2 regions of the Micromonospora echinofusca genome follow, and region 1 is predicted to be linked to the other one. Evidence: riboswitches for the same ligand, from Rfam matches in the RefSeq annotation. Region 1 holds a riboswitch; the other holds the start of a gene.

Evidence for each region. A riboswitch is a leader RNA that binds a small molecule or an ion and turns the genes downstream of it on or off. The one in region 1 is predicted to bind glycine.
Region 2: linked by a shared signal. The riboswitch ahead of gcvP (aminomethyl-transferring glycine dehydrogenase) and the one ahead of GA0070610_RS31145 (hypothetical protein) in region 1 are both predicted to bind glycine.

Annotation. Positions count from the first base shown of each region.
Region 1 is NZ_LT607733.1:3,224,594-3,234,828, forward strand. It holds gene GA0070610_RS14155 (FAD-dependent oxidoreductase) at 1-1,318, opposite strand, end outside; gene GA0070610_RS14160 (L-serine ammonia-lyase) at 1,486-2,856, opposite strand; gene GA0070610_RS14165 (proline dehydrogenase family protein) at 2,894-3,829, opposite strand; gene GA0070610_RS31145 (hypothetical protein) at 4,040-4,315, opposite strand; glycine riboswitch at 4,368-4,448, opposite strand; glycine riboswitch at 4,454-4,546, opposite strand; gene GA0070610_RS14175 (collagenase) at 4,803-7,346, shown strand; gene GA0070610_RS14180 (FAD/NAD(P)-dependent oxidoreductase) at 7,465-8,850, opposite strand; gene GA0070610_RS14185 ((2Fe-2S)-binding protein) at 8,847-9,104, opposite strand; gene GA0070610_RS14190 (NAD(P)/FAD-dependent oxidoreductase) at 9,088-10,235, opposite strand, start outside; gene GA0070610_RS14195 (aminopeptidase P family protein) at 10,233-10,235, opposite strand, start outside.
Region 2 is NZ_LT607733.1:3,002,802-3,013,036, forward strand. It holds gene GA0070610_RS13170 (nitric oxide synthase oxygenase) at 1-382, shown strand, start outside; gene GA0070610_RS13175 (globin domain-containing protein) at 386-1,603, shown strand; gene GA0070610_RS13180 (SPFH domain-containing protein) at 1,600-2,193, shown strand; gene GA0070610_RS13185 (NAD(P)H-binding protein) at 2,279-2,938, opposite strand; gene GA0070610_RS13190 (NAD-dependent protein deacetylase) at 3,096-3,938, shown strand; glycine riboswitch at 4,007-4,105, shown strand; gene gcvP (aminomethyl-transferring glycine dehydrogenase) at 4,178-7,033, shown strand; gene GA0070610_RS13200 (DUF5999 family protein) at 7,161-7,361, opposite strand; gene GA0070610_RS13205 (chorismate-binding protein) at 7,485-8,702, shown strand; gene GA0070610_RS13215 (dihydrofolate reductase family protein) at 9,153-9,806, shown strand; gene pip (prolyl aminopeptidase) at 9,818-10,235, opposite strand, start outside.

The DNA of each region.
Region 1 (10,235 bases):
TTCTCGGGTGGGCGCGAAGGGAGACCACCTCGTTGAAGCATCGCGCCGTCGGCACGTCCGTGACGGTCGCCTGGACGATCTGCCTGCTGACCCAACTGGAGAGCCGGTAGCCGCGCGGGTAGGGCCCGTCGACGTGCGGCAGCGCCAGGTCGGCGGAGGTCGACATCGACCACGCCACGTCGACGACCACCTTCTGAAGGGCGAAGAACCGGCGCGCGGGCACCCTCGGATCGGGACGCGACCGCAGGTACGTCGACAGGCACGCCGCGTGCAGGGCAGCCGCCGTGATCCCCTGCCCGTACACCGGGTTGAACGACGCGACGGCGTCACCGACGCTGACGAGCCCGGCCGGGAGCCGCCGCAGCGCGTGGAAGTCACGCCGCCGGCTGTCGGCGTGGCGGTAGGTCCGGACGTCGCCGAGCATCTCGTTCCCGGCCATCTCGCCGAACTCCGGCGGGAACTGCTCCCGCAGCCGGCGTACGAAGTCGTCCGCGGTGCGCCCTGGGCGGTTGTCGCCGTAGCCGGCCATCATGGCCATCCAGCGCCCGTCCTCGACGGCGAAGTACGCGGCACCGGCCACGTCCGGCGGCGTCCCCGGAGTGTGCAACGCCATCACCACCGTGGCCCGCGGGTCGGTCTCCCGGCGCCGGAACAGGGCGGTCGCGTAGTTGAGGTTCACGGTCATCCGCCGCAGGGCGGGCCGCTGCCAGCCGGCCTGCTCCAACCAGTCGGAGAGCCTGCTCGATCGTCCCATGGCGTCGACCACGAGGTCACCCGACTCGACGCCCGTCACCCCGCCGGCCTCGCAGCGGACCCCGGTGGCCGCGCCACCCTCGCAGACGAGACCCGTGGCGCGGGCGGTGACCGTCTTGACGTTGGGCAGTCGCAGCACCCGCTGGCGGATCAGCCCTTCCAGCAGGGGCCGGGTGCCGGCCAGGCTGTCGGCGTCGTCGGGCACGACGACCTTGAGGCGGCCGTCGAGGTAGCTGCGCCGGGCCGCGGGTGGCGCCTCGACCGCCCCCTGGGCCAGGGCCTGCTCGCGGAAGCCGGGGAACAGGCGCTCGAGCAGGAGGAAGCCGCCGGGCAGCAGCGCGTGCAACTGCGTCCCCTGTGGAACGCCCAGTCGCCCGGCGGTCCCCTGTGGGTCGTCGCGATCGATGATCACGACACTCTCCGCGTAGTCGGACAGCACCCGGGCCGCCAGCAGCCCGGCGACACTGCCGCCGACCACGACGGCCCTGCCGACGACGGGGGACGCCTGGTCGGGGGGCCGCACCGCGTTCAGTCCGGCGAGGACCCGGGCCGGGGACAGGGACATGACGCCCTCCAAGGGGTACGAGGTGTGTGCCTTCCCGCCTGCCTGCCCGGGACCGGCGCGAGGCGGACCGGCGGGAGGACCGGTCGGCGCGACGTCCGACAATCGTCGCACAGGCGTCGGGCGCGAGCGGGGACCCGAGGGATGCCCGCTGTGCGTACCCGGGCGGATCAGCACTCGATGACGTTGACGGCCAGTCCGCCGCGCGCCGTCTCCTTGTACTTGACCTTCATGTCCGCGCCGGTCTCGCGCATCGTCTTGATGACCTTGTCCAACGAGACGTGGTGCACCCCGTCACCACGCAACGCCAACCGGGCAGCCGTGATCGCCTTGATGCTAGCCACCGCGTTGCGCTCGATGCAGGGGATCTGCACCAGACCACCAACCGGATCACAGGTCAACCCAAGATTGTGTTCCATGCCGATCTCGGCGGCGTTCTCCACCTGCTCGGGGGTGCCGCCCAGCGCCTCGGCCAGCCCCGCGGCGGCCATCGAACAGGCCGAACCCACCTCGCCCTGACAACCCACCTCCGCACCCGAGATCGACGCGTTCTCCTTGAACAACACCCCGATCGCGCCCGCCGCCAACAGGAACCGCACCACCCCCTCCTCGCAGGCACCCGGCACGAAACGGGTGTAGTAATGCAGCACCGCCGGAATGATCCCGGCAGCCCCGTTCGTCGGCGCCGTCACCACCCGACCGCCAGCCGCGTTCTCCTCATTCACCGCGAGGGCGAACAGCGTCACCCAGTCCATCGCCCGCAGCGGATCAGCCGCATCGGACTCCGTCTCCAGGCTGCGGCGCAGCTCGGCGGCGCGGCGGCGGACCTTCAGACCACCGGGCAGCACCCCGTCCCGGGAGCAGCCCCGCTCGACGCACTCCCGCATCACCCGCCAGATCCCCAACAGACCGGCACGCACCTCACCCTCACCACGCCAGGAGAGCTCGTTGGCGAGCATCACCTCACTGATCGACAGCCCCGTCGACGCGGTCACGCCGAGCAGCTGCGCACCGGTCAGGAACGGATACCGCACCCGCGTGCCGTCGGGCTTGATCCGATCCGCCCCCGCCGCCGCCTCGTCCACCACGAACCCACCACCCACCGAGTAGTACGTCCGCACCCGCAACTCCGCGCCCGCGTCGTCGTACGCGACGAACGCCATCCCGTTCGGGTGGTACGGCAACGACCGACGCCGGTGCAACACCAGATCCCGGTCCACATCGAAATCAACCTCGTGCGCGTCGAGCAGACTCAGCCGCCCCTCGACGCGCACCCGCCCCACCCGCGCCTCCACCGCGTCCGTGTCGACCGACTCCGGAACCTCACCGGCCAACCCCAGCAACACCGCCCGATCACTGCCGTGACCATGCCCCGTCGCGCCCAGCGACCCGAACAACTCCGCCCGCACCCGAGCCGTCCCAGCCAACAACCCATCGGCCTTCAACCCCGCGACGAACGTACGGGCCGCCCGCATCGGCCCCACCGTATGGGAGCTGGACGGCCCGATACCGACACTGAACAGATCGAACACACTGATCATGGCTGTACTTCCTGTCGCGTCGGCCGCACCTGGCGGCTCAATTGGCGGAACCGGGCGTGAACGAGCGGGCCAGCAGCAGCAGGTTCGTGGGCTTCTCGGCGAGTCGCCGCATGAAGTACGCGTACCAGTCGCGGCCGTACGGCAGGTAGACCCGCATCCGGTTCCCGCCCGACGCCAGTCGCAGCTGCTCGTTCTCGCGGATGCCGTACAGCATCTGGAACTCGAAGTCCTCGACGCTGCGCCCGCCCAGCCGCGCCAGGTGCAGGGTGTGCTCGATGAGCTTCGGGTCGTGGGTGGCGACCATCGGATACCCCTGTCCCTCCATGAGGATGCGCAGGCACCGCCGGAACTCGTCGTCGACCTGGCGCTTCCGGACGTACGCCACCGAGGCGGGCTCGGCGTAGGCGCCCTTCACCAGGCGGACCCGGCTGCCCGCGTGGGCGAGCCGGCGGCAGTCGGCCGCCGTACGCCGCAGGCACGCCTGGAGGGCGACCCCGACGCACGGGAACTCCGCCCGCAGCTCGCCGAGCAGGGTGAGGGTCGCGTCGACGGTCGTGTGGTCCTCCATGTCGATGGTGACGCTCGACCCGACGGCCGCGGCGGCGGCGCAGACGTCGCGCGTGAGCCGCAGGGCGTGCCCGTACCCGTCACCCGGCAGCGACCCACCGAGCGCCGAGACCTTCAGTGAGACCTCGGCGGTCGCGGCCAGGTCCGCGGCGTGCAGCGACCACAGCAGGGCGAGGTACGTGTCGCGGGTGGCCTCGGCCTGCGCGAGCGCCGTGGTCCCCTCGCCGAGGAGGTCGATCGTGACCTGGAGGCCCACCCCGGCGAGCCGGCGGGCCACCGCGACCACCTCACGATCCTCCTCGCCCGCGACGAACCGGCGGACGATTCCCCGGGTCAGGGACGAGCGCGAGACCAGTGCGCGCATGCGCTCGTTCTCCGCGGCCAGGAGCAGGAGCTTGTTCGGCATGGAACGCCTTTCCGGAGGGCCGGGTCGCGACGCCGTCGCCGGACGGCGGCGAGCGGGTTGGTGCCGCCGGGGTGCGGTGCACGCACGCGTCCCCGGCGGATGGTTCACGGGTGGGCCGTGGGGCCCGCAGCCGCCGCGTCGGCCAGGTAGGCGCGGTACTCGTCGGCCGTCACTTGGTGGACTCCACCTCGCCGCAGACCTCGCCCGCGCTCAGGTGGGTGCCCGGTTCGGGCGGCTCGGCGTAGATGACGTCGCCGAGGGCGGCGGCGGAGTGCCGCGTACCGCGTCGGCGGGGCTGAGGGCGCCGGACGCGACCGACCCGGACCGACCTGCAGCGAAGAGGCCGGCGCGTTCGTGTACCGCGCGGTGCCCGGCGGTCTCGCTGCCGTGGCGCAGCGGCGCGGACCAGCCGGTGAACCGGACGCCGAGTTCGGCGCGCACGGCGTGCAGGGGTGAGCGGAGCAGGATGGTCGGACTGTGCTGCACGGAGGCCTCCCTCGTCCCGACGCGGTCGCGTCGTACGGTCGGTTGCCTCCCGCTCTGTCATCGACCTGAGAGCTTCACCGCCGGTTGGCGGCTTGCACCGTGGGTGAGACGACGGATCGTCTGCTTTCCAGAGTTCGCCTCACCCGAGCGGTAACGGGGCCTGAGAGTTTCTTGGGAGTTTGCTCCTTCGGCGCCCCGACGGACGGTCGGGATCTCTCCCGCGCGGGTTCGAACGGCGTCTATGTAGTTGTGGGTCGCCCGCAGACCCTAGGCGACCGGTCGAGCGGGTGTCAACGACCACGGACGGTCGCCGGACCGGCACGCATATCGACCATCAACGATCCTTTACACGATGTGTGATGTGTGCCATTGTACTGGCCACCCGCAGCGCGGACCCCGCTTGATCGACGGGCGTCAGCGCGCGCAGCCACCTCACACCACCACCCGCCGGCCGCCCGGCCGGACCACGAACGCCAGGAGGCGACCCGTGAGAACCACGAGACCACGACACCGGCGCGGCTGGCTCGCCGCCCCGCTCGCACTGGTACTGGCCCTGGGGCTGGCCCCGATGGCCTCCGCCGGCACCGCAAGCGCGGCGCCGCCGCCCAGGCCGACCGGCGCCGCCCCGACCGACGCCGGTCCCGGCTCCGGTGCCGCCGACGCCCACGTGCGGCGGTCGCCACTACCGGTCAGCGAGCGGGCCCCGCTCCCCTCGTCCCGGGAGGAGCTGCGCCGCGACTACGACCGGCCCGACGACGCGGGGCGGCGCACCGCCCCGTCGATGCGCGGCTCGGCCGCGGCGCCGTGCGCGGTCGGCGACTTCACCGGCCGGACCGGCAACGCGCTGGTGCAGCAGATCAGGGCGGCCACGACCGACTGCGTGAACACCCTGTTCAGCCTCTCCGGCAGCGACGCCGCCCAGGCCTTCCGCGAGGCGCAGATGACCAGCGTGGCGTACGGGCTGCGGGACGACGCCGCCACCTACGACGGCACCAACCGCACGGGCACCGCCCAGCTCGTGCTGTACCTGCGGGCCGGCTACTACGTGCAGTGGAACCACCCCGCCACGGTGGGCTCGTACGGCCCCGGCCTGCGCGCCGCCATCCGCGCCGGGCTGGACACGTTCTTCGCCAACAGCCGCTCCGGCGACGTCAGCGACGCCAACGGCGAGGTGCTGGCCGAGGCGGTCACCCTCATCGACAGCGCGGAGGAGAACGCCCGCTACCTGTACGTGGTGAAGCGGCTGCTGACCGGCTACGACAGCTCGTACGACTCGTCGTGGTGGATGCTCAGCGCCGTCAACAACGTCTACACGGTGCTGTTCCGGGGCCATCAGGTGCCCGAGTTCGTCAGCACGGTCAGCGCCGACCCGAGCGTGCTGGACACCCTGTACGCCTTCGCCTCCGGCAGGCGGGCCCTGCTCGGCACCGACCGGGGTTACCTCGTCTCCAACGCCGGCCGCGAACTGGGCCGCTTCCTCCAGCACCCCGCCCTGCGGTCGAAGGCGCGGCCCCTGGCCCGGGGCCTGCTCGACCTGAGCGCGATCACCGGCCCCACCGCCGCCCTCTGGGTCGGCGTCGCCGAGATGACCGACCACTACGACAAGGCCGAGTGCGCCTACTACGGCACCTGCGACCTCCAGCGGCGGCTGGCGGCCGAGGTCCTGCCGATCACCTACACCTGTGGCAGCACCATCCGCGTCCGGGCCCAGCAGATGACCTCGGCCCAGCTCGACCGGGCGTGCGCGAGCATGCGCAACCAGGACGCCTACTTCCACTCCGTCGCGGCGGACACGGGCCCGGTCGCCAACGACCGCAACACGACCATCGAGGTCGTGGTCTTCGACTCCAGCGCCGACTACCAGACGTACGGCGGGCCGATGTTCGGCATCGACACGAACAACGGCGGCATGTACCTCGAAGGCGACCCGGCGGCCGCCGGCAACCAGGCGCGCTTCATCGCGTACGAGGCGGAGTGGCTGCGACCCACCTTCGAGATCTGGAACCTCAACCACGAGTACACCCACTACCTCGACGGTCGCTTCAACCTGTACGGCGACTTCACCGCCAACATCGCCACCCCGACCATCTGGTGGATCGAGGGCTTCGCCGAGTACGTGTCGTACTCGTACCGGGAGCTGACCTACGGCGCCGCCATCACCGAGGCCGGGAAGAAGACGTACCCGCTGCGTACGCTCTTCGACACCACGTACGGCCACGACACCAACCGCGTCTACCGGTGGGGCTACCTGGCGGTGCGGTACATGCTCCAGTCGCACCGCGGTGACGTCACCACGCTGCTCGGGCACTACCGCGCGGGCAACTGGAACGCCGCCCGTACGCTGCTGACCGGCACCATCGGCAGCCGCTACGACGCCGACTGGTACGCCTGGCTGGGCGCCTGCGCGGCCGGCAACTGCGGCGGCACCAACCCGCCCGCGAACCAGGCCCCGGTCGCGGCGTTCACGTCCACCACCACCGGGCTGAGCGTCACCTTCACCGACCGGTCCACCGACGGCGACGGCAGCATCGCCGCCCGGTCCTGGACCTTCGGCGACGGCACCACCTCGACGGCGACCAACCCCACGAAGACCTACCGCGCCGCCGGCACGTACGCGGTCACCCTCACCGTCACCGACGACAGGGGCGCCACCGCCCGGACCTCCCGCGACGTCACGGTCACCGGCGATCCCGCCGCGCTGCCCGAGTGCACCGGCGGCGACGTACGGACGCTGGGCCGCAACTGCCAACGCGGCAACCTCCAGGCCACCACCGGAAACCTCTCCTACCTCTACCTCCAGGTGCCCGCCGGCACCGCCCGCCTGACGATCACCTCGTCCGGTGGCACCGGCGACGCGGACCTGTACTACAGCCCCAGCGGCTGGGCCACCACGAGCGCGTACACCCACCGGTCGGTCACCAGCGGCAACGGCGAGACGATCACGATCGACAACCCGGCCCCCGGCTACCACTACGTGAGCCTGCACGCCAGGCAGGCGTTCAGCGGGGTCACCGTGAAGTCGGAGTACTGACGACCCGTGCCACGTCCGGCAGTGGTGGCCGCCAACGCTCGCGCGGGCGGCCACCCCCGCTTGGCGGCCGGCGTGCCCGCGTGGCCTTGCGGATCGGCGACGGCCCGGGCCGCAGCGCTCAGTCGTCGGCGGCGATTTCGCCGAGCGTGACCGGCTGCGCCAGCGGACGGGACGCGTACCCGGCCAGGTCGGCCGCGCCCGGCGCCCGGCCCGCCTCCCGGGCCACCAGGCAGGCGGTGGCGTAGCCGCAGACCCGACCCTGGCACCAGCCCATGCCGGCCCTGGTCAGCAGCTTCGCGCCCCGGGCGTCGATGGCGGACAGCTCCCGCACCGCCCGCCGGACCGCCGCGACGGGCACCTCCTCGCACCGGCAGACGAGCGTGTCGTCGGCGCACCAGTCCGGCCAGCCGGCCGGCACGGGGTGGACCGCGTGCAGCGCCGCCGCGAACCGGCGCAGCCGGCGTCGGGCCCGCAGCAGCCGGTCGAGCCGGCGGGCAGGGAAGGGCGGCGGACGGCCGAGGGAGAGCGCGGCGGCGCCCCCGGCGAGCTGCCCCTCCACCAGCGCCAGGCCGGCACCGCCGACGCCGGTGACCTCACCGGCCGCGTACACCCCCGGCACCGAGGTCGCCTGGGCCGCGTCGACGGCCAGCACCAGGCTGCCGTCGCGGTCCAGCCGGGTCGCACAGCCCAGGGCCACGGCCAGCTCCAGCTGCGGGGTGAACCCGAAGCCCACCGCGAGGCCGTCGCACTCCACCCGGGTGCCGGTGCCGGGCAGCACGGTGCCGTCGGGACCGAGCCGGGCAACGGTCACCCCGGTCACGTGGTCGGTGCCGTGCGCGGCCACCACCGCCGTCCGGCGGTGGTAGGGCACGGCGTGCCGCAGCATCCGCCAGCCGTACCGGCCGGCCTCGGTGAGCTTGCCCGCCGCGCCGGCGACCGCGCGCGGGTGGCGGGCGTAGCACGCCGGGTCGTTCGCCTCGTAGACGCCGACGACGGTGCCGCCCGCCGCGGCCAGGCCGGTCGCGACCGGCAGCAGGAACGGTCCCGTCCCCGCCACCACGATCCGCCGCGCGAAGGTCACCCCCTGGCCCTTGAGCATGGCCTGGGCGCCGCCGGCGGTGACCACCCCGGGCAGGTCCCAGCCCGGGAACGGCACGACCCGGTCGTGGGCGCCGGTGGCGACGACCAGCCGGCGCCCGTGCACCACCCCCGAACGGGTGTGCACGGCGAACTGCGGGTCGGCGCGGCCCGCCGGGGGCTCGACGAACCAGACGGCGGCGTCGGCCCGGTGCGCGACCCGGCCGAGCTGCCCGCGCAGCCGGGCGAACGTCGACCAGTCGGGGTGCTCGCCGCCGTCCGCGTCGGCGCGGTGCCGCCAGAACTGCCCGCCCGGGCGTGACCCGGCGTCCAGCAGCGCCACCCGGCAGCCGGCCCGCGCCGCCGAGGCCGCCGCGGCCAGCCCGGCCGGCCCGGCGCCCATCACCACCACGTCGTACGCGGTCACGGCCGCGGCCCGCCGTCGTCGTGGGTCTCGACCACGTCCCCCGGACGGGCGACGACCAGGCAGGCGCGCTGGGACGGCGTCCCGTTGACGCGTACCAGGCAGTCGAAGCAGATCCCGATCCCGCAGAAGATGCCCCGGGGCCGGGCGCCGACCCGGGTGCGCCGCCACGAGCGGATGCCGGCGGCGAGCAGTGCGGCGGCGATCGTCCGCCGTCCGTCGGTGGGGACGGGGCGGCCGTCAAAGGTGAACGTCATGGCGCTCCGGGGCGAATGGTCGTAGGTCCACGTCCGGGCGGCGCCCGGTCAGCAGTGCCGCGACGGCGTGCCCGGTGGCCGGGGCGAGACCGATCCCGGCGCCCTCGTGGCCGGCGGCATGGTAGAGGCCCGGCACCCGGGAATCGGCGCCGATCATCGGGAGGTGGTCGGGGCTGTAGGGCCGGAACCCCCGGTAGGCGCGGATCGCCGACACCCGGCCGAGGACCGGGAAGAGCCGGACCGCTCCCGCCGCCAGCCGGCGCAGCGCCGGCAGCGGGATCGTCGGGTCGAATCCCACCCGCTCCCGGGTGGAGCCGATCAGGATCGTGCCCGCCCTGGTGCCCTCCACCACGGGCGAGACCTCCAGGTCGCCGGAGCTGCGGCCGACGTTGGCGACGTAGCCGGCCGCGTACACCTTGTGCCGCACCAGCGGCGGCAGCGCCTCGGTGACGAGGATGAAGCCGCGCCGGGGCAGGATCGGCAGCTCGACCCCGGCCAGGGCGGCGACCTCGCCGGCCCAGACGCCGGCGGCGTTGACCACCGTCGCGGTGTGCAGCGTGCCCCGGTCGGTCACCACGGCCCGGACCGCTCCGGTGGCGCCGCGGCGCACCCCGACGACCCGGGTCCCCGTCAGCAGCCGCACCCCGGCGGCACGCAGCAGGTGGGCGGCGGCCAGCATCGGCTGCACCTGAATGTCCTGCGGATAGTGCACGCCGCCGGTGAGGTCCCGGGCCAGGTGCGGCTCGAACTCGGCCAACGCCTCGGCGGCCACCTCGTACGCCTCGACCCCGACGGCGCGCTGGCTGGCGGCGAACGCCCGCAACGCGGCGTGTTCGGCCGGCGAGGCGGCCACCACCAGCCCGCCCTTGTGTTCCAGCTCGATGTGTTCCCCGCCGAGGCTCCGTCCGAGCTCCCGCCACAGGGCGACGGAGTGCCGAGCCAGCGCCAGCTCCGGCCCGGGCGGCTTGTCGGAGACCAGGATGTTGCCCTCGCCGGCGCCGGTGGTGCCGGCGGCCACCCCGCCCCGGTCGACCACGGTCACGGCCAGTCCGGCGCGGGCGGCGTAGTAGGCGCACGCGACGCCGACCATGCCCGCCCCGATGACGACGACGTCCGGGCTGGCGGCGGTCA
Region 2 (10,235 bases), 220 kb from region 1:
GCCGGTGGCGCGCGGGTTGGGGTTGGACACGTCGCGTGAGGACACGCTGTGGCGTGAGCACGCGGCCCTGGTCATCAATCAGGCGGTGTTGCACTCGTTCCGCTCGGCGGGGGTACGGGTGTCGGATCCGCACACGGAGTCGGAGCTGTTCATGCGGTTCTGCGCGCAGGAGGAGCGGGCGGGTCGGCCGGTGCACGGCGACTGGTCGTGGCTCAACGGCAGTGTGGGGTGGGCGGCGTTGCACGCGGTGCATCACCGCTACTACGACCCGCGGGTGCCGAATCCGAACCTGTGGCAGACCGGTCGCGCGTATGGTGCCGCGGGTGTCGTGTCGGCGACGTTGCGGCAGCGGCACGACGTGGCAGGCCGAGGGGAGGGCTGAGGCATGGACGTGGTGGCGTTGCGCCAGAGTTGGGCTCAGCTGTGTGTGGCGGGGGCGGAGGCGGCGAGGTACTTCTACGCGACGTTGTTCCTGATCGCGCCCGAGACGCGGGCGATGTTCCCGACGAACATGGAGTACCAGCAGGACAAGTTGCTGGCGGCGTTGGGGCACATCGTCACGCACGTCGACGACGAGCGGGAGGTGACGGCGTTCGCGCGGCGGCTGGGTGCCGATCACCGGCGGTTCGAGGGCGAGGACCGGCAGGGCCGGATGGTGCCGTTGGGGGAGGGGCACTACATCCGGGTGGGGCAGGCGTTGCTGGCCACGTTGGAGCGGTTCCTCGGTCCTCGGTGGACGCCGCAGCTGCGGGCGGAGTGGGCGGCGGCGTACGAGTTGGTGGCGCGGTTGATGCTCGCCGGTGCGGCGGAGGCGGAGCGGACGTCGCCGCCGTACTGGGAGGCGGAGGTGCTGGCGGCGCAGCGGCGGCGCGCCGACGTGTGTGTGTTCACGGTCCGCCCGAACTATCTGTGCGAGTACCTGCCGGGGCAGTCGTTGCCGGTGCAGGTGCCGCAGCTGCGGGCGTGGCGGTATCTGTCGCCGGCGAATGCGCCGCGCGCGGACGGGACGATCGAGTTCCATGTGCGGGCGACGGGTCGCTTCTCCACGCATCTGGTGCGCAGGCTGCGTGAGGGTGACCGGGTGTTGCTGGGCTCGCCCGTGGGGACGGCGTTGTCGTCGTACGACCGGTCTCCGGGGTTGGCGTTGCTGTTGGTGGCGGGGGGTACGGGGTTGGCGCCGCTGCGGGCGGTGGTGGAGGCGTTGCGGCAGGGCTCGGATCGGACGACGACGCTGGTGGTGGGTGCGCGGACCCCGGACGACCTGTACGACGACGCGGCGCTGCGGGAGTTGGCGTCGGCGTCGGCGCAGCCGTGGCGTTCGGCGTGGCTGCGGTACGTGCCGACGGTGGAGTCGGGTTGGCAGTGGCAGGGGGCGGTGGGCACGGCCGCCGAGACGGCGGTGCGGTTGGGTCCGTGGCCGGACACCGAGGTGTTGGTGTGTGGCAGCCCGGAGATGACCAGGGCGACGGTGGCCGCTCTGACGGCGTCGGGGGTGCCGGCGCAGCGGATCCTGGTGGAGGGGTACGACCATTCGCTCTATCCGCCACTGGCGGGCGCGGCTGCCGCCGTGCGGGACGACTTCGGTGGGACGGGGGTGCGATGAGCGTCGAGCATGGCGACCTCGCCGATGCGCGTGGTGAGCTGGCCCGGGCGGTGGGTGCGTTGGAGGTGCGTCGGTTCCGGGGCAGCCGGTGGTTGTCCGCCGACGAGGTGGTCGACCTGACGCGTTCGGCCGACGAGCGGGTGGCGTTGCTGGGTGGTGAGGTGGACCGGCTGCGGCGGGAGAACGAGGGCCTGGTGCAGCAGGTGGAGATGCTGCGGCACGGCGCGTTGCCCAGCACCGCCGCGCGGGGCCCGGATCCGATGGTGATCGAGTTGGCGATGCGGGCGCAGGACGAGGCGAACCGGACGATCGGTGAGGCCAGCGCGGAGGGCGCGGAGATCATCGCTGACGCGCGGCGGCAGGCCGACGAGATCATCGCGCAGGCGCAGGGCGTTGTCGGTTCGTCGCGGGGTGAGCAGGTGCGGCAGTTGGAGGAGCGGCACGCTGCCCTGGTGGCGGCGGTGGCGTCGGCGCAGCAGCATCTGAGCCGGTGGCAGGCGTACCTGTCGGAGCAGTCGGAGCAGTTGCGCGCCGACGCGGCGGCTGCCGGTGCGGTGAACGCGCACCTGCGGGCCGTGCTCGGCGAGTAGCCGCGCCGGTCCCGTCCGGCGGGTCAGCGTCGGTCGGTGGGGGCACCGCGTCGCCGTCCCCGCCGTGCCGTTGCCACAACTGCCGTCAGCGTCGGTCGACGGCGGCGACGGCGTCGGCGATGGGGGTGTCGCCGCCGACGACCTCCAGGATCGTGCCGGCGCTGTGCGGGTGGTAGAGCAGGGCGACGAGGACCCGGGCGACGTCGGTGCGGGTGACGGCGCCCGCCGGTGCCTGCCGGGCGAGGGTGATGCGCCCGGTGGGCGGGTCGTCGGTGAGGCGGCCGGGGCGCAGGATCGTCCAGTCCAGGTCGCGGCCGGTCAGGTCGTCCTCGGCGGCCTTCTTCGCCCGCAGGTACGTGGCGAACACCTCGTCGGTGCCGGCGGGCGCTTCGCTCTCCACGCCCATGGACGACACCAGCAGGTAGCGGCGGACGTCGGCGCGTTGCGTGGCGTCGGCGAGCAGGACGGCGCCGGCCCGGTCGACGGTGTCCTTGCGGCCGGCGCCGCTGCCGGGGCCGGCGCCGGCGGCGAAGACGACGGCGTCGGCGCCGTGCAGGTGCTCGGCGAGTTCGTCGACGCCGACGTGTTCGAGGTCGGCGACGACGGGGTGGGCGCCGGCGGCGCGCAGCGCGGCGGCGTGGTCGGGGTTGCGGATCAGGCCGACGGCGGTGTCGCCCCGACCGGCGAGTTCGCGGTGGGCGAGCTGGGCGATCTTGCCGTGGCCTCCGGCGATGACGACGCGCATACTGCCAACCTAGCCGCCGCTTCGGCCCGGCGCGGCCGGTCGGCCCGGGTGGCGGCGCGGGGCGTGGCCGGGCGGCGGGGTGGCGGCGCGGGGTGTGCACCGGCGGGACGGTGGCCGGCGTTCGCCGAGGGGCACCTGCCTGAGGCAGCATGGACGGGTGACGGAGACGGTCGACGCGCTGGCCGGGCTGGTGGCCGGCGGCGGTGTCGTGGTGTTGAGCGGGGCGGGGCTGTCCACCGAGTCGGGCATCCCCGACTACCGGGGGCCCAGTGGCGCGGCGCGGCGGCACACCCCGATGACGTACCAGGTGTTCACGCGTGACCCCCTGGCGCGGCGGCGCTACTGGGCGCGCAGCCACCTGGGGTGGCGGATGATCGCGCGGGCGACGCCGAACGAGGGGCACCGGGCGGTGGCGCGGCTGCAACGCGGCGGGCTGGTCGACGGGATCATCACCCAGAACGTGGACGGGTTGCACACCGCTGCGGGCAGCGCGCAGGTGGTGGAGCTGCACGGCCGCCTCGACGAGGTGGTGTGCCTGGACTGCGGCAACCAGACGTCGCGGGAGGAGCTGGACCGGCGGCTGCGGGAGGTGAACCCGGGCTTCGACGCGCGGGTGACGGCGGTCAACCCGGACGGTGACGTGGATCTCGCCGACGAGCAGGTGGCCGGGTTCCGTACGGTCGGCTGCACGTTCTGTCGGGGAGGCATGTTGAAGCCGGACGTGGTGTTCTTCGGTGAGACGGTGCCCGCGGCGCGGGTGGCCCGCTGTTTCGAGCTGGTGGCGCGGGCGCGGCTGCTGCTGGTGCTGGGGTCGTCGTTGACGGTGATGTCGGGTCGCCGGTTCGTGGTGGCGGCGGCGAAGTCGGGCATTCCGGTGGTGATCGTCAACCAGGGGCCGACCCGGGGTGACGGGTACGCGGCGTTGACGGTCGACGCGCCGTTGGGTCGGCTGCTGCCGGCGCTGGCCGACCGGGCGGTCGGCGGTGTGCCGGTGGGCTGACCGGCAGGGGCGGCAGCGGCCTGTCGGGGTGTGGAGCAGCGGGCGCTGGTAGCGTTGACCATGCCGGTAGCACCCACGTGGGAGAGACCGCCCAGCAGCATCTCAGGCGGCGCCGAAGGGGCAAATCCTCCCCGGAACCTCTCAGGCAAAAGGACCTCGTGGGCAGGCACTGTGGAGCGCCTCGTGGGCGCGACAGAGGGGGAGGCCGACCTGTCGACCTCGCCCCGGGAGTGCCGCCCATGACCGCAGAGCAGTTCGCCGCCCGCCACATCGGTCCCGATCCGCACGACGAGCGCCGGATGCTGGAGGCCGTCGGTTACGGCTCGGTCGAAGAGCTGATGGACGCGGCGATCCCCGAGGTGATCCGCTGGCACGGCACCCTGGACCTGCCGGAGCCGGCCAGCGAGCACGACGCCCTCGCCGAGTTGCGGGCGTTGGCGGCCCGCAACACCGTCGTGGTGTCGATGATCGGGCTGGGCTACCACGGCACGCACACCCCGGCGGTGATCCGCCGCAACGTGCTGGAGGATCCGGCCTGGTACACGGCGTACACGCCGTACCAGCCGGAGATCAGCCAGGGGCGGCTGGAGGCGTTGCTGAACTTCCAGACGATGGTCACCGACCTGACCGGGTTGGCCACCGCGAACGCGTCGATGCTCGACGAGGGCACCGCCGCGGCCGAGGCGATGACTCTCGCGCACCGGGCGTCGAAGAGCAAGAGCGCGGTGTACGTGGTCGACGCGGACACCCTGCCGCAGACCATCGCGGTGATCGCCAGCCGGGCCGAGCCGCTCGGTATCGACGTGCGGGTCGTCGACACCGGGCGTGACGAGTTGCCGGCGGAGTTCTTCGGCCTGCACCTTCAGTACCCGGGGGCGTCGGGGGCGGTACGCGATCAGGCGGGTCTGGTCGAGGCGGCGCACGCCGTGGGGGCGCTGGTGACCGTGGCGGCGGATCTGCTGGCGCTGACGCTGCTGCGCCCGCCGGGGGAGATCGGCGCCGACATCGCCGCCGGCACGACGCAGCGTTTCGGTGTGCCGATGGGCTTCGGTGGGCCGCACGCCGGCTACCTGGCGGTGCGGGCGGGGCTGGAGCGGATGCTGCCCGGCCGCCTGGTGGGGGTGTCGCGTGACGCGGACGGCAACCCGGCGTACCGGCTGGCGTTGCAGACCCGGGAGCAGCACATCCGCCGTGAGAAGGCGACCAGCAACATCTGCACGGCGCAGGTGCTGCTGGCGGTGATGGCCGGCATGTACGCCGTCTACCACGGTCCGGACGGGCTGCGGGAGGTCGCCCGCCGTACGCATGACAGGGCGGTGCGGTTGGCGGCGGCGCTGCGGGGCCTGGACGGCGTGGAGGTGGTGCACGAGGCGTTCTTCGACACGGTCCTGGCGCGGGTGCCGGGCCAGGCGGGGGCGGTCGTGGCCGACGCCGCCGCGCGGGGCGTGAACCTGCGCCTGGTCGACGCCGACCACGTGGGGGTGTCGTGCGACGAGACGACCACGCCAGCGCACCTGCGGACGGTGTGCGACGCGTTCGCGGCCGTCCTCGGCGGGCGGGCCGGGGGCGTGGCGGCGGTGTGGGACGCGCCGGTCGGGGGCGTGTTGCCGGCGGCGCTGACCCGTACGTCGGACTTCCTCACCCACCCGGTGTTCCGCAGCCACCACTCGGAGACGGCGATGCTGCGTTACCTGCGGCGGCTGTCGGACTTCGACTACGCCCTGGACCGGGGGATGATCCCGCTCGGGTCGTGCACGATGAAGCTCAACGCCACCACCGAGATGGAGCCGGTGAGCTGGCCGGAGTTCGCCCACATCCACCCGTTCGCGCCGGACGCGCAGACCTCCGGATACCGGGAGATGATCTCCCAGTTGGAGGGGTGGCTGGCGGAGGTGACCGGCTACGACGTGGTCAGTGTGCAGCCCAACGCCGGTTCGCAGGGCGAGCTGGCGGGCCTGTTGGCGATCCGGGCCTACCACCGCGACCGGGGTGAGGGGCACCGCGACGTGTGCCTGATCCCGTCGTCGGCGCACGGCACCAACGCGGCCAGCGCGGTGATGGCCGGCATGCGGGTCGTCGTGGTGGGCTGCGACGACGGGGGCAACATCGACCTGGTGGACCTCGACGCGAAGATCGACAAGCATCGGGACGCCCTCGCGGCGATCATGGTGACGTATCCGTCGACGCACGGGGTGTACGAGACGGGCATCGCGTCGCTGTGCGCGAAGGTCCACGACGCCGGCGGGCAGGTGTACGTCGACGGGGCGAACCTCAACGCGCTGGTCGGTTTCGCCAAGCCGGGCAAGTTCGGGGCGGACGTGTCGCACCTGAACCTGCACAAGACGTTCTGCATCCCGCACGGTGGCGGGGGCCCGGGGGTGGGTCCGGTGGCGGTGCGGGCGCACCTGGCGCCGTTCCTGCCGGGCGACCCGTTGGGCGCGCACGTCGACGGCCGGCCGGCGATCTCGGCGGCCCGCCACGGGTCGGCGGGGATCCTGCCGATCCCGTGGGCGTACCTGCGGATGATGGGCGCGGCGGGGCTGGTGCGGGCCACGGGTGTGGCGGTGCTGGCGGCGAACTACGTGGCGGCGCGGCTGCGCGGGCACTTCCCGGTGCTGTACGTGGGCAACAAGGGCCTGGTGGCGCACGAGTGCATCCTGGACCTGCGGCCGTTGACGAAGGCGACGGGGGTGAGCGTGGACGACGTGGCGAAGCGGCTGATCGACTACGGCTTCCACGCGCCGACGATGTCGTTCCCGGTGGCGGGGACGCTGATGGTGGAGCCGACCGAGAGTGAGGACCTGGCCGAGCTGGACCGGTTCTGCGATGCGATGATCGCCATCCGGGAGGAGATCGACAAGGTGGGGTCGGGGCAGTGGCCGGCGGGCGACAATCCCCTCGCCAACGCCCCGCACACGGCGGCGATGGTGTCCGCGGACGAGTGGCCGCACGCGTATGCGCGGTCGGTGGGCGCGTATCCGGGCGGGGTGGAGCGCGCCGGGAAGTACTGGCCGCCGGTGCGGCGCATCGACGGCGCGTACGGCGACCGGAACCTGGTGTGTTCGTGCCCGGCGCCGGAGGCGTTCGAGAGCTGACGTCGCGTGACGCCGGGGCGGTCGTGGTTGCCGCCCCGGCGGGTGCGCCGACCTGGGCCGGGGGGTGTCCCGACCGGGGGACCAGCCTGGATCGACGCGTTGATATTGCGTTACGCAGCGTGACAGGTCAGGCGACGAGGGCGTGTCGGGCGGGGCCGCGGTGGGGTGCGATGCTGCTGCCGTCGGGGAGGAGCTCGCCGGTGTCCTCGAACACGATGACACCGTTGCAGAGCAGGCTCCAGCCCTGCTCAGGGAAGCAGGCGAGGACCCGGGCGGCTTCCCGGTCGGTCGCTTCGGCGGAGGGGCAGGTGGGTTGGTGCTGGCACATCGGGATCTCCGGACTGTGGGGGCACTGTGTCATGGTTCACATGACCAGTGACGCACAGTACCAAGCAAAAGCGGTCAGCATCGAGCAGGTGTACGCGTGGATTCGCTGAAATCCACTGAACGGATGAGGGTGGATGGGCCGGACGGCGTGGAAACGCTCCCAGGGTTAGGGGTCGACGTGCCCGGGGCGCCGGCCGACTGCCGCCGTACGCTCGTCGAGCGGGCCCGCTGGCAGTGGTGGCCCGCCGACGGCGGGGACCCGGCGGCGCGGGTCGAGGAGTTCCTCGCCTCGTCCGGCCTGCCGCTGCACGAGCTGGCCCGCCCCGCGCCCCGCCACGACCCGGCCGGGGTGTGCGGCGCCGCCCTCTACGTCTCCGCCGCCGCCGGCGCGGCCCTGATCGGCGCGCCCCCGGGCGCCACCAACCCCGCCCCGACGCTGCCGGAGGTCGCCGTGGTCGTCTACGGCCACGACCCGGCCGCGGTGGCGTCGAGCCGCCCGGTCGCGGCGGGCGCCACGGCACCCGACGCGCACTGGTGGCGCGGCGAGTGGGCGCAGAGCTGGACGCCGCGCCAGCACGCCGACGCCGTCACGGCGGTGCGCGCCGCGATCGGTCGCGGCGACGTCTACCAGGTCAACCTCGTCGGCCACGCCGCTGCCCGCTACCGCGGCGACCCGCTGCCGGCCCTGCGTCGGTTGGCCGCGCTGCCCGGCGCCCGCTACGGCGGCACCCTCACCGGTGCGGGCTGGGCGATCGGCTGCGCCAGCCCGGAGACCCTGGTGGAGCTGGCCGACGGTCGGCTGATCACCCGGCCGATCAAGGGCACCCGGCCGGCCACGGCCGCCGGCCGCGCGGCGCTGCTCGCCTCGGCGAAGGAACGCGCCGAGCACGTGATGATCGTCGACCTGGAGCGCAACGACCTGGCCCGCGTCGCCCGCACCGGCAGCGTGCGCGTTGACGAGCTGTTCGCCGTACGCCGTTGGTGCGACCTGTGGCAGGCCGAGTCGACGGTGTCCGCGGCGGTCGCCGACGGGCTCGGTCTGGCGGACCTGCTGCGCGCGCTGTGTCCCGGCGGCTCGGTCACCGGCGCCCCGAAGCTCGCCGCCCTGGAGCACGTCGCCGCGCTGGAGCCTGTGGGTCGGGGCGCCAGCATGGGCGCGCTCGGCTGGGTCGCCCCGGGCCGCATCGACCTGGGGTTGACGATCCGCACCGCCGCCGTCGACGGCGAGCGGGTGCACGTCTGGGCGGGCGGGGGCATCACGTGGGGCAGCGAGCCCGACGCCGAGGTCGCCGAGGCCGCCGCGAAGGCCGCCCCGGTGCGCGCCGCCCTCGGCGAGCGCTGAGCGCGGCGCGCACCGGGGCAGCGTGACCCTGAGCGTGCACCGCCGTGTGGTGCTGCACCGTCGGTGCGGGGCACGTTGCAAGAACGGTGCCGGCGGCGTTCGGCCCGCTCGGCCTGCCGATCACCACGCTGGCCGACGTGACGGAATTGTGGCGGTCTTCGCCGTCTCCCAGGTGCCGGCGCCCAAGCGGCTGCTCGACGCCGGCACGCTGGCGTTCTCCTGGCCGGGGCTGTACGTCGTCACGGCCGTCCGCGACCCGTCACCGGTGACGACGCCTGGATGGTGCCGTAGCGCGGTTTCAGCACGGAGAGCGGCCCATCCCCTACCGACAATTTATTTTGTCTTGACAGGAGTTGCTGTCGGTAGGAGGCTTTCGGGGCGCGGCGCCCGCCCGGGCCCACCACCGCGCCCGCGCCCCGCCGCGTCGCGGGCCCTTCAGGGAGGACAGTCATGCTGATCAGCGTCCACGCCTTCGTCAGCCTCGACGGCGTCATGCAGGGGCCGGGCGGGGCCGAGGAGGACACCAGCAACGGCTTCACGCGCGGGGGCTGGCTCGTGCCGCACAGCGGCGACGGTCAGCTCGACGCCGTCGACGGGTGGTTCCGGCAGGCCGACGCCTTCCTGCTGGGACGCCGCACCTTCGAGATGATGCGCGGCTACTGGCCGCAGGTCACCGACCCCGACAACCTCGTCGCCACCGCGCTGAACACCTGGCCGAAGTACGTCGCCAGCAACACCCTCGCCGACGCCGACGCGGCCTGGGGCGACACCACCGTCCTGCGCGGCGACGTCGTCGCGCAGGTGCGGCGCCTCAGCCAGCAGCCGGGCGGCGAACTTCAGGTGCACGGCAGCTGGCAGCTCGCGCGCACCCTGCACGACGCGGGGCTCGTCGACACGTACCGGCTGCTGCAGTTCCCCGTCGTCGTCGGCGCCGGCAAGCGCCTGTTCGCCGACGGCGCGGCCCCGGCCTCGTACCGGATCACCGACTCGTCGGTGGTCGACGGGGGCGCGGGGGCCGTCGGGCTGACCCTGCGCCGCACCGGGTTCGGTGCCACCGACGTCGGCGAGTTCGTCGTGCGCGACGGCCGGGAGGCCGTGGCGTAGCGCCGCCGGCGTCAGCGGCGCTCGGCGAAGTCGTCCAGCGCCGCCACGACCCGCTCCGCCATGCCGTTGCCCGCCCCGTGCCCGGCGGCGTCCAGCAACTCCAGGCGGGCGTCGGGCCACGCCTGCGCCAGCTGCCACGCCACGTCCGGCGGGCTGCTGATGTCGAGTTTGCCGTGCAGCAGCACCCCGGGGATGCCGGCCAGCCGGCCCGCCTCGCGCAGCAGTTGCCCCTCGGGCAGGAAACACCCGTGCCGCCAGTAGTGGGTGACCAGCCGGGCGGAGACCATCCGGAACACCGGGTCGTCGTAGCGGGGGTCGGGCCGGTGCCCCGGCACGGTGGCGACGTGGGTGTCCTCCCACGCGCACCACTGCCGCGCCGCCCGCTCGCGCACCGCCGGGTCCGGGTCGGCCAACAGTCGGGCGTACGCG